2 linked regions of the Methanolobus zinderi genome follow. Each later gene encodes a partner of the first gene's protein in a complex. Links are inferred from orthologs where the notes say so. Each region holds a gene or a part of one and is shown on either strand. Other genes may lie near its edges.

Evidence for each region.
Region 2: the proteins of HWN40_RS10680 (region 1) and rnhB are in contact, whole or in part, in a crystal structure (PDB 3P83), measured with the Archaeoglobus fulgidus proteins. The link is inferred for Methanolobus zinderi from one-to-one orthologs. Residues at the interface, in WP_010877842.1 of Archaeoglobus fulgidus: Val39, Ala42, Asn43, Val44, Ala45, Met46, Leu125, Asp168, Ser194, Asn218, Tyr219, Pro220, Ile237, Leu238, Ala239, Pro240, Arg241, Ile242, Glu243, Ser244; in WP_010878125.1 of Archaeoglobus fulgidus: Ala74, Ile178, Ala179, Ile183, Arg190, Ser195, Asn196, Leu197, Arg198, Gln199, Lys200, Thr201, Leu202, Asp203, Phe205.

Annotation. Positions count from the first base shown.
Region 1 is NZ_CP058215.1:2,168,798-2,173,414, forward strand. The notes cover bases 863-3,815. They hold HWN40_RS10680 (DNA polymerase sliding clamp), read right to left. Parts: upstream 2,732-3,815; coding sequence 1,994-2,731; downstream 863-1,993. Other genes in these bases: HWN40_RS10670 (cobyrinic acid a,c-diamide synthase CobB), read left to right, coding at 863-904; priL (DNA primase regulatory subunit PriL), read right to left, coding at 901-2,019; HWN40_RS10685 (transcription factor S), read right to left, coding at 2,854-3,168; HWN40_RS10690 (NUDIX domain-containing protein), read right to left, coding at 3,146-3,562; artA (archaeosortase A), read left to right, coding at 3,628-3,815. Also shown: more of HWN40_RS10670, read left to right, coding at 1-862; more of artA, read left to right, coding at 3,816-4,452; HWN40_RS10700 (phosphatidylserine decarboxylase), read left to right, coding at 4,453-4,617.
Region 2 is NZ_CP058215.1:1,119,594-1,124,216, reverse strand. What follows is about bases 518-3,476. They hold rnhB (ribonuclease HII), read left to right. Parts: upstream 518-1,648; coding sequence 1,649-2,305; downstream 2,306-3,476. Other genes in these bases: HWN40_RS05560 (PGF-pre-PGF domain-containing protein), read right to left, coding at 2,363-3,476; HWN40_RS05570 (type II secretion system F family protein), read left to right, coding at 518-1,609. Also shown: more of HWN40_RS05570, read left to right, coding at 1-517; more of HWN40_RS05560, read right to left, coding at 3,477-3,673; HWN40_RS05555 (hypothetical protein), read left to right, coding at 3,702-4,526; HWN40_RS05550 (DNA polymerase domain-containing protein), read right to left, coding at 4,564-4,623. UniProt on the Methanocaldococcus jannaschii protein: Endonuclease that specifically degrades the RNA of RNA-DNA hybrids.

The sequences.
Region 1 (4,617 bases):
TAAGGATGTAAATGTTGCAGGAGTGATCCTTAACAAGGTAGGCAGCCCGAGACACTCACAGATGATCATTGATTCCATTCAGGACATCCCTGTTGTGGGCACACTCCCACGCAACCAGGACGTAACCGTACCTTCACGCCATCTTGGCCTCTACATGGCACATGAGCAGGAATTTGATGCCTCAGGACTGGCAGATTTTATCGAGGAGAATATCGATCTTGACGCAATAATCTCCATTGCGGAAAGTGCCCCGGATATGGGGGATGCAACTGTGGAGGAAACTCCTTCTGATGACAGGGTGAAGGTAGGTATCGCATATGATTCCGCATTTTGTTTCTACTATCAGGATATGTTCGATGCTTTCAGGCAGGCCGGAGCAGAAGTTGTCTTCTTCAGCCCCATGGAGGGAGAAGTACCGGATGTGGATGGCATGTACTTTGGTGGCGGATATCCGGAACTTCACATGGCAGAGCTGGAAAGCTCAAAGACAACAAAGTCCCTGAAAGATCTCTCTACCGACGGCATGCCCATCTATGGAGAGTGCGGAGGACTTCAATACCTTTCAACATCTTATGAAATAGAGGATACCGTTTACAAGATGGCAGACCTATTCCCTGCGGAAACTGTGATGACAAAAAAGCTTCAGGCTCTTGGCTACACCGAGGGTACGGCAAAGGGAGACTTTATCAGGGGAACCATCAGGGGACATGAATTCCACTATTCAGCCACATATTGTGATAAAGATGCAAAGCTGATCTATGAGATGAAGCGCGGAAAGGGGATCGTGGATGGTATGGACTGTATCACCGAACACAACTCACTGGCAAGTTATACACATGCACACCCTGCCTCATTCCCGGTTAAGAGCTTTGTTGACCGATGCAGGGAATACAAACGAAGTTAAGAATCAGGTTTAGATCCGGTTTTGGCGTCATCAGTCTTTGATGGTGCCTTTGCTTTATTTTTTTGTGCATCCCTGTTCTTAAACCAGAGCTTGCGCCTGTAATATCCCAGAGGATGCTTGACCTTTTTGCAGTGCTCGTCCGGGGCATAGCAGTTGCCGTAGGTCTTCATTGTTGAACATGAAGGTGGTTTGTAATTTGTCCCCGATGCACCGGCGATATGTTCAACCTGGTATCTCGCCTTTTCCTCGTCGAAATCAGGAGATGTGGTAAAAAGGTTCATGATATCATCCACCGACATACCCACAGTGAGCAAAAAGGACGTCATTGCAAACCTCATGGAATGGGCAAGGTTGACACCTGCCTGTGTCTGTGATACTGCATAGATAACACATGGTGGAAACAGGCCGCTTTCCACAGTACCGAATTCCGTACCGTCCCCGAAGGTACTCTTGCGTTCATGAAGCGCGGTCTTTATCTCTTCGAGATAGGGCTCACATGCATGCTGTATGTCCTCCGGGACTGATACAGGTAGGCTACCTTCGATTCGGTTTTTGATACCTTCCTGGAGCAGACGTGCAAATTCATCCTTTGAGACCTTTACATAGCCATGATCCAGTTTGCGGTTCACCAGTTTCCATTCGCTTGCCTTCAGGGTACTTGCAAGCCTGATGTAATCCGTGAAATGCATCCTGAAACCGGAATCATCGGATTGCGCCTGTATATCGAATTCAAGAGAGAACTCCCTGAGAAAAGCAGGCTCCCTGCCTTTCAGTGATTTGTATGAGGAGACAGCTTCTGCAAGAGCATATCTCCTGGTCAGAAAAGAATCGTCCACGCATGAGACAAGTATACGTGAGAAAGGATAGGAAAGGAGCTCGATGAGTATCTTACGATCATCGGAACTCATAAGACCGGGTTTGAGAATATCGCCCTCAATTGCCTGCAGCACCCTTTCCTTGCCGCGCAGGCGTGCCGAATCCATGGCCCTTGAGGATATCAGCCTGTCAAGGGAGAAATCAAGGCTTGCCACATAACCGGAAGCCTCGCTTACGTAAGGATATAGTGCAAGGTCCTTGTGTTCCATGTCCTTAATCAGATTCGATACGTGGGGCAAGTAGATATCCGATCCTGCCTTCACCGCCGGCAATCGTGAAACCGATCTTGACAGGGAAGTCCTTACCCAGCTCAACTGTTACTTCATTGGACTTTGATGCGGGTTTGACTATGTCGGATAGATAATCCAGTGAGAAGAGCGAACGTGCTTCACCGGACTTGAGATCTATGAGCTGGTCACGTGGAATATCAAGCCTTACACGATCCGTATCGCCTTCGGCTTCCATGTAGAATGCATCGCCTTCAACTCCCAGTAACATGTGGTCGCTAATTTTTTCCGCTGCCTTGACGGCCCTCTGCAGATCCTTGCCGTTTAATACGACCTCTGCCGGAAGCTCAAGCTGGGGTATCCTGGGCTCTGCCCTGACGGTCGACGGGTCAAGCAATGCAAGGGTATAAGACAGGCCACCAACGTGAAGTGACATCTTCTGCGACATCTCATCAAGTTCCATACTTACCTTGTCATCTCTTCCTGCCACGCCGAAAATGTCGCTGATCTTGGACAGGTCCATGCCTATCTCACTGTCATCAGCAGCGAATTCTTCAAAGGCATTTGAACCGAGTTCAAAACTGACCATTGCCACATTCGCAGGGTCCACCGCCCTGACAGTAAATCCTTCCGGAGATATTTTGAACCTCGCCTCATCAACAAGAACTGAAAGTGCCTCTATGGAACTCTTAAGTGTATCTGCATCGATTGTTGCCTTGAACATCTGGATTCTCCGCCAAATAAATTTGATTTTTAGGTCATTATACACATTTACTAATAAAAGCTTTCGTGAAAATAATCTGAAAGTTTGTGCAACCTGCCCTTATATTGTGCAGTAATTATATATTAATCATACTCACGCCAGGTAGTTCCACATTTGGTACACTTGAAGAAACGTGTTTCAGATTCATCAGCAGACCTGAGCTGGCGAAGCCACCAGTATGCGACGTTATGGCCACATTCCTCACACCTGACTGATGTTGTCGGAAGACCCTGTGCGGTCTCACCTTCAAGGACCGTTACTTCCCTGTCGGAGCGCTCCGATCTGGACACCAGTGATCCATCTTTGGCTTCCTTTTCTTTCACATAACCGCATTTCCTGCACTGAGAGACACCTTTTACCGGAAACATCATACTTTTACATTTTGGACAAAATTCCATCAATCTCACCTTGTGACTGCTCTAATATCATATTGTGGTCAAACGCCATTTCGGGTAAATTCGAAATATCAAAGAGATGTGCGCCACTGGCATCTGAACCTGCTTTGAGATCTCCACTACCGACTGACAGATAGACCACACTTACCGTATGTCCTCTTGGGTCACGCCGGGGGTCAGAGTATACCCCAAGTAACTTAACTATTTCTATCGACAGCCCGGTTTCCTCCAGAGCCTCCCGTACCACCGCTGCTTCCACGGTCTCACCTATTTCAACAAAACCACCCGGCAAAGCAAACTTTCCCTGAAAAGGAGGGTTTTTACGCCGTATCAGGACAATTCTGCCATCATACAGGATCACAGCATCAACTGTCAGTTTTGGTGTTTCGGGGCACATAGGAACAAAAACTTAATACGCTAAATCAAATATATAGAGCGCATACCTATTAAAGGTGCTTGTAAATGATAGAAAATGTACTTTGGGTTGCTGTGGCATTCATGCTTGCCAGTGCGCTTACACCCAGAAAAAAGAATTGGCGCAAACTGCTGGGTGCGGCAGGCTGGGTATTCTTTGCAATACACTGGTTCATCCAGCCAGGGCACTACCTGGAGATCAATGACTACTTCAATGTCGCGCTGGTTATAACCGTAGGTATACTCTGTCTGATGATATCATATACTATGTTCAGGGAGTACAGACATCCGGAGATACTGGAGAATAAGTCAGCAGACATAACATCCATGGCAACAAGCGCAACAGCCCTTGGATCATTGTTCTACTTCCCCTTTGCACAGATGGAATCCCTCAATGTATGGATCATCGGCCTTGTTACGGACAACGTACTCTGGACGATGCATCTGCTGAACATGCCCGCGGAACTGACAGCCTGGAACAAGATTGGTCTTAACGGGTATAGAGTAGAGATAATTCTTGCCTGTACTGCCATTGAGAGTATCGCCCTTTTCATCGGGCTCATAATCTCTGTGGATGCACCATGGAAGAAACACTTAAAAGCATTCCTCGTTTCCGTACCTGTTATATACGGTTTAAATATAATAAGGGATGTATTCGTAATTGCTGCTTACGGATACCAATGGTTCGGCCCTAACAGCTTTGAGATCGCACATCACACCATCGGGAAGATAGGATCCGGCATAGCACTCTTTGCCATAGCTTATGTGGTCATGCGTATCCTTCCGGAACTTATAGAGCTCATCGAAGGAGTATGGCTGTTGGTCACCGAATGCATCCAGAATATATTAAAAAAAGTCGTAGGAAATAATTAGATGCTTGCAAAAGGTTCGGCTCCCTGGATAGTGACTGCAGTTACTATCAGTATATTCGCTACCATTGCCCATTTTTTTTTAAGCTGGCCACATACGGATAAAATAGCCTTGCTTGGAATTGCCGTTACCATATTCTTTTTATTCTTTTTTCGGGACCCTGAAAGA
Region 2 (4,623 bases), 1.0 Mb from region 1 along the record:
AACGAAGATCGATATGCAGTTGCCTTATGCCGTAACATTCATGTACGCCCTCAGTAAGGGTGGCATGAACATTATAGATGTTTTCAAGGCACTCGCACGTTCTGAAGATACGTATGGAGAGGTCTCAAAGGAGATAGATTCCATTGTAAGGGACATGGAGTACTTCGGACATGACCTGAGGACCGCACTCACAAATGCATCTGAGATCACACCTTCCGAGAGGTTCCAGGATCTCATCTACAACCTCCTGACAGTTATCGACAGTGGAGGTAATATCCCCAATTATTTCCGCGACAAATCGGAACAATACCTTGTAAAGGCAGAGGTAGACCAGAAAGGTTTCCTTGAAACACTGGCTTTACTTGCCGAATCATATGTGACTGCTTTTGTAGCAGGTCCATTGTTCATTATCATCATGGGTGTCATGATGGCAGTAATGGGTTCAGGTTCTGCGACCATGGTGTATGCGATCATATATGCAGTTCTGCCAGTGGGATCACTGATGTTTGTAGTTATGATCAGCATCATAACACCCACTGAAATGGGAGAGCCTAAGATCCTTAGCACAAATACAGTACTTGACCATGGGATACCTGATATGCCGGCTCACCTGAAACCCGTCTATGACGAGCACGGGGAACCGGTGGATGAAAGCGAAGAGAAAGTAAGGGAAAGGACAAACTTCGAACTGTTTGAGAAATCAAAGAAATCACTGTCCATGAAGCAGATAATGAAGAATCCGCTTACACCCATGTTCAGAAATCCCCTATTCACACTCGCAATCACAATCCCTCTTGCACTTCTCATAGTAATGAGTTCCCTGTTCCTGAATGCCAACAGAGTAGGCAACCTTGCGATGATGGTGGAGTTCATAGACGACAAGATAGTATTTGCAATCCTGCTTGTCATAATACCACTTTCAGCCTTCTATGAGATCAAGCAGAGAAGGAAGAAGAAGCTTGAAAGCAGTTTCCCTGATTTCCTGAAGAAACTGGCAAGTACCAATGAAACCGGTATGACTCTCAGAGATTCCATAAGACTTATGTCAAGGTCCGATACCGACTCTCTCAGCTCGGAGATCAGGAAGATCTGGCACGATGTTTTCTGGGGACTTGAGATCAATGATGCCCTCATAAGATTTGCAAACAGGCTGAGAACTCAGGTAGTTACACGCTCTCTGTCCCTTATCACGAAAGCTAATGAGTCCAGTGGTGATATCGGTGAAGTTCTTATGGTCGCCGCAAGGGATGCGGCTTCCGAGCAGGGAATGAAAAGAGAACGTACAATGAGCATGATGATCTATATTGTTATCATCTATATCTCATTCCTAGTCTTTGTAGGTGTCATCTATGTCATCTCAACTACTTTCTTAAGTGAGATGGCAGAAGCAGGGAAACAGATGGCGGATTCCGGATCCAGTGCAGGCGGTTTCCTCGGAAACTTCGATCTTGATGCATACACCCAGCTTTTCAAACATGCAGCCATCATCCAGGGACTCAGTTCCGGCCTGATGGCAGGCGCAATGGGGGAGGGCAGTGTGATGGCAGGCCTCAAGCACTCAACTATTATGATAATAATCGGCTACTCCATATTCACCCTGTTCATCTGATGGTCAGTTTAAAGTAGACCCATTAACCCATAGAATATGATGAAAGTAGCTGGAATAGATGAGGCAGGTAAAGGGCCGGTAATCGGCCCCATGTGTGTCGGAGGCGTACTTGCCACAGATACACAGATCAATTCTCTGAAGAATCTGGGAGTTGCCGATTCAAAAAAAATCGCTCCAAAAAAAAGAGAACTGCTTGCCCATCAGATCGAAAAGTATTCTGAAAAGATCTTTGTCCTTGAGATAGCACCACAGCAGATCGATGAGTTCCGCAAGCTCATGAGCATGAACGATATCATGGTACTTGCATTCTCAAAGGTCCTGGAAGAGCTGCATCCGGATGAAGCATATGTTGATGCTGCTGATGTTAATGAAGAGAGATTCGGGAAAAGGCTCCTACAGGAATATACTAAAAAATACCCTGACAAAGCCGCAGATATTTCAATCGTATCCAGGCACCAGGCCGATGATATTTATCCCATCGTATCCGCCGCATCTATCGTTGCAAAAGTCCGCAGAGATGCACTGATAGAAGAGCTCAAGGAGGAGATTGGTGTTGATTTTGGAAGTGGGTATCCATCAGACCCAAAAACAAGGCAGTTCCTCAGAGAATGGTTCAATGAATTCGGAGAACTTCCTGATATTGTAAGACATTCCTGGAAAACCGCCGAGAACATTCTTACGGAAAAAAACGAATAACAATAGTACTGATTTTATGTGAAAAATAAATAAAAAAAGATGCAGGAAAGTTAAGAATTACTTTCCTTTCCTGTAGATAAGGTATGCACCTATAAGCACTACCGAAAGCCCACCAAGTATTACAAATACAAAAGTGGAACTTTCACTGCTTGTTGTCTTAACCTCGATAGGCTCCCCGTCTGAAATAACACTTTCATCATCTACAGATTGCAGTATTGCTTCATCGGTAAGTTCCTCACTTTCGGCTTCCGAGCTTATGGCAAATGGTGAGAATGCCGGAGTCTGACTTTCAAAGTACACATACTCATCGTCTTCTTCAGTAACTTCAGTATCAAGTGCTGTCCAGGATTCGTTTGAATACCTGTATAGTTTTACTGTGTCACTTTCAATGTTATTCTCTTCCAGCCATGTCTTTTCCACCATGAAACCTATTCCAAGATTCTCAACATTCTCAGGATCGACAAAACCGGATTTACCCACCCAGATATTCATCTGTTGGTAGACATTTCCGGGGACATCTGTCTTTGCGAAAGTAGACCTGTCCTTCAATACTTCAATAATTGTTGATATTGTGCCTGCATTCCTCAGAGCATCGAAATGTACAGAAGTAATGGCATTTCCATCTTTATTGAACTCGTAGTTGATGCGTGAGTCCTTGGTGACATAGATGCTTTCCACTTCCTTTACACGGATGTTCTCATACTTTTCACCGGTAGAACCGCCGCCACCGCCACCACTGCTGCTTCCACTGCTACTGGAGGTAGTTGCTGACGGTTTCGGACCGATCCAGAAATTAGTGGTGAATTTCTTATTATTACCCGTGTTATCTGCTATGAATATTGAAGCAGCATGACTGCCCACAGCCAAACCCGTGCCATTGTACGAAGCCGAAGATGCATTTATCGTTGCATTATTTGTTACATCAATATTGTCAACTATCATTCCTACAGAACTTTCATTTATGCCAGTCCTTGCGTCACTGTAATCGAAACTGATGTCCACAGCAGTTGTACCTTCAGCAAATACCTTGCCGTCTGCGGGTGAATAATTTTCAATCACAGGTGCGGTCTTGTCGACATTGACTGTTATAGCCGAACTTGCATCCTTGACGTTCTTTGCAGTGTCCGTTGCAACAGCTGTAACATTATAGTTTCCATCCGGGACAGAGGACAGATCGAATTCACCAACCCAGGTGCCATCACCCTCGTTGTCAGCGTTGATTGTTTTTACCTGACTTCCGGAATCCGACAATAGATTGATGCTGACATCTTTTACATCTTCGTCAGATCCGGATATGGTGGGATATATATAACGCGAAAAAAGTGTACGCTTTGAAATCTCTTGTTTTGAGATTTTTTCCGATAACATTTTAAAGTTTTGAGACATTATAATTTATATGGATTTTTCTTTAATTTTCGATAATATTGAGATTATTGTCACATCTTTGGGTGGATGGGTTATAATAACTTATATTGGTTCAAAATACCTAGCTGAGAGATTGGCAGACAAAATGAAAATTAAATGGACAAGTGAAGAGAATCAAAAATTAGAGCAGTTACGTGCTGAAATTAAAGAAGAAAATGCCATTTTTTCATCGTTTATAGACTCATTTTCTTTTGTTCAACAAAATAATTATCCTGAAAGAGTCTTAGCAATCAAAAATATTTGGGAGAATGTTCTATCTGTGAGAAAAATGGCTTCAAAATCCCAATTCTTCTATGATGTATTTGCTGAAGAGGAGTACAATAAAATCATTAAAGAACCAAAGATTAGTGATTTTATTAAGAATGAATTAGATATAAATATATTTTCTCCAAAAATTGATACAATCAAAAGTGAAACCGAAATTAATAGACCTTTTTTGGGAGAAGGACTATGGGTATCGTTTGAATTGTACCTGACTTTTGTTGGGAGATCATCGTTTTTATTATGGGATGGATATCGAAAGAATGATGTTGTCTGCTGGCACAAAGATGATAGTGTTAAGTCTCTCTTAAAGCAAGTTTTTAATGACGAAGAAATGAAAAATATTTCCTCTGAAAAATTTGGTTCATTTAGCAAAGGAATGCAAATTTTTGAAAATCGTATTTTACTTGAAATTTCTAAGATGACCTCAGGTGAATCAGAGGCAATAAAACGTTTTGAAGAGCTAGAAAGCACAAGAGAACTAACTCAAAAAATGTATGTTGATAGAGAACTACAAGAAAAAAGTGACCTATAATTAAGTCATATTTAACTTCCAGTTTTAATCCCATGAATTACAATGATTTTATAATCTTCCTCATCTCCTTCGTATTTAACTTAAATTCGCCTTCCTT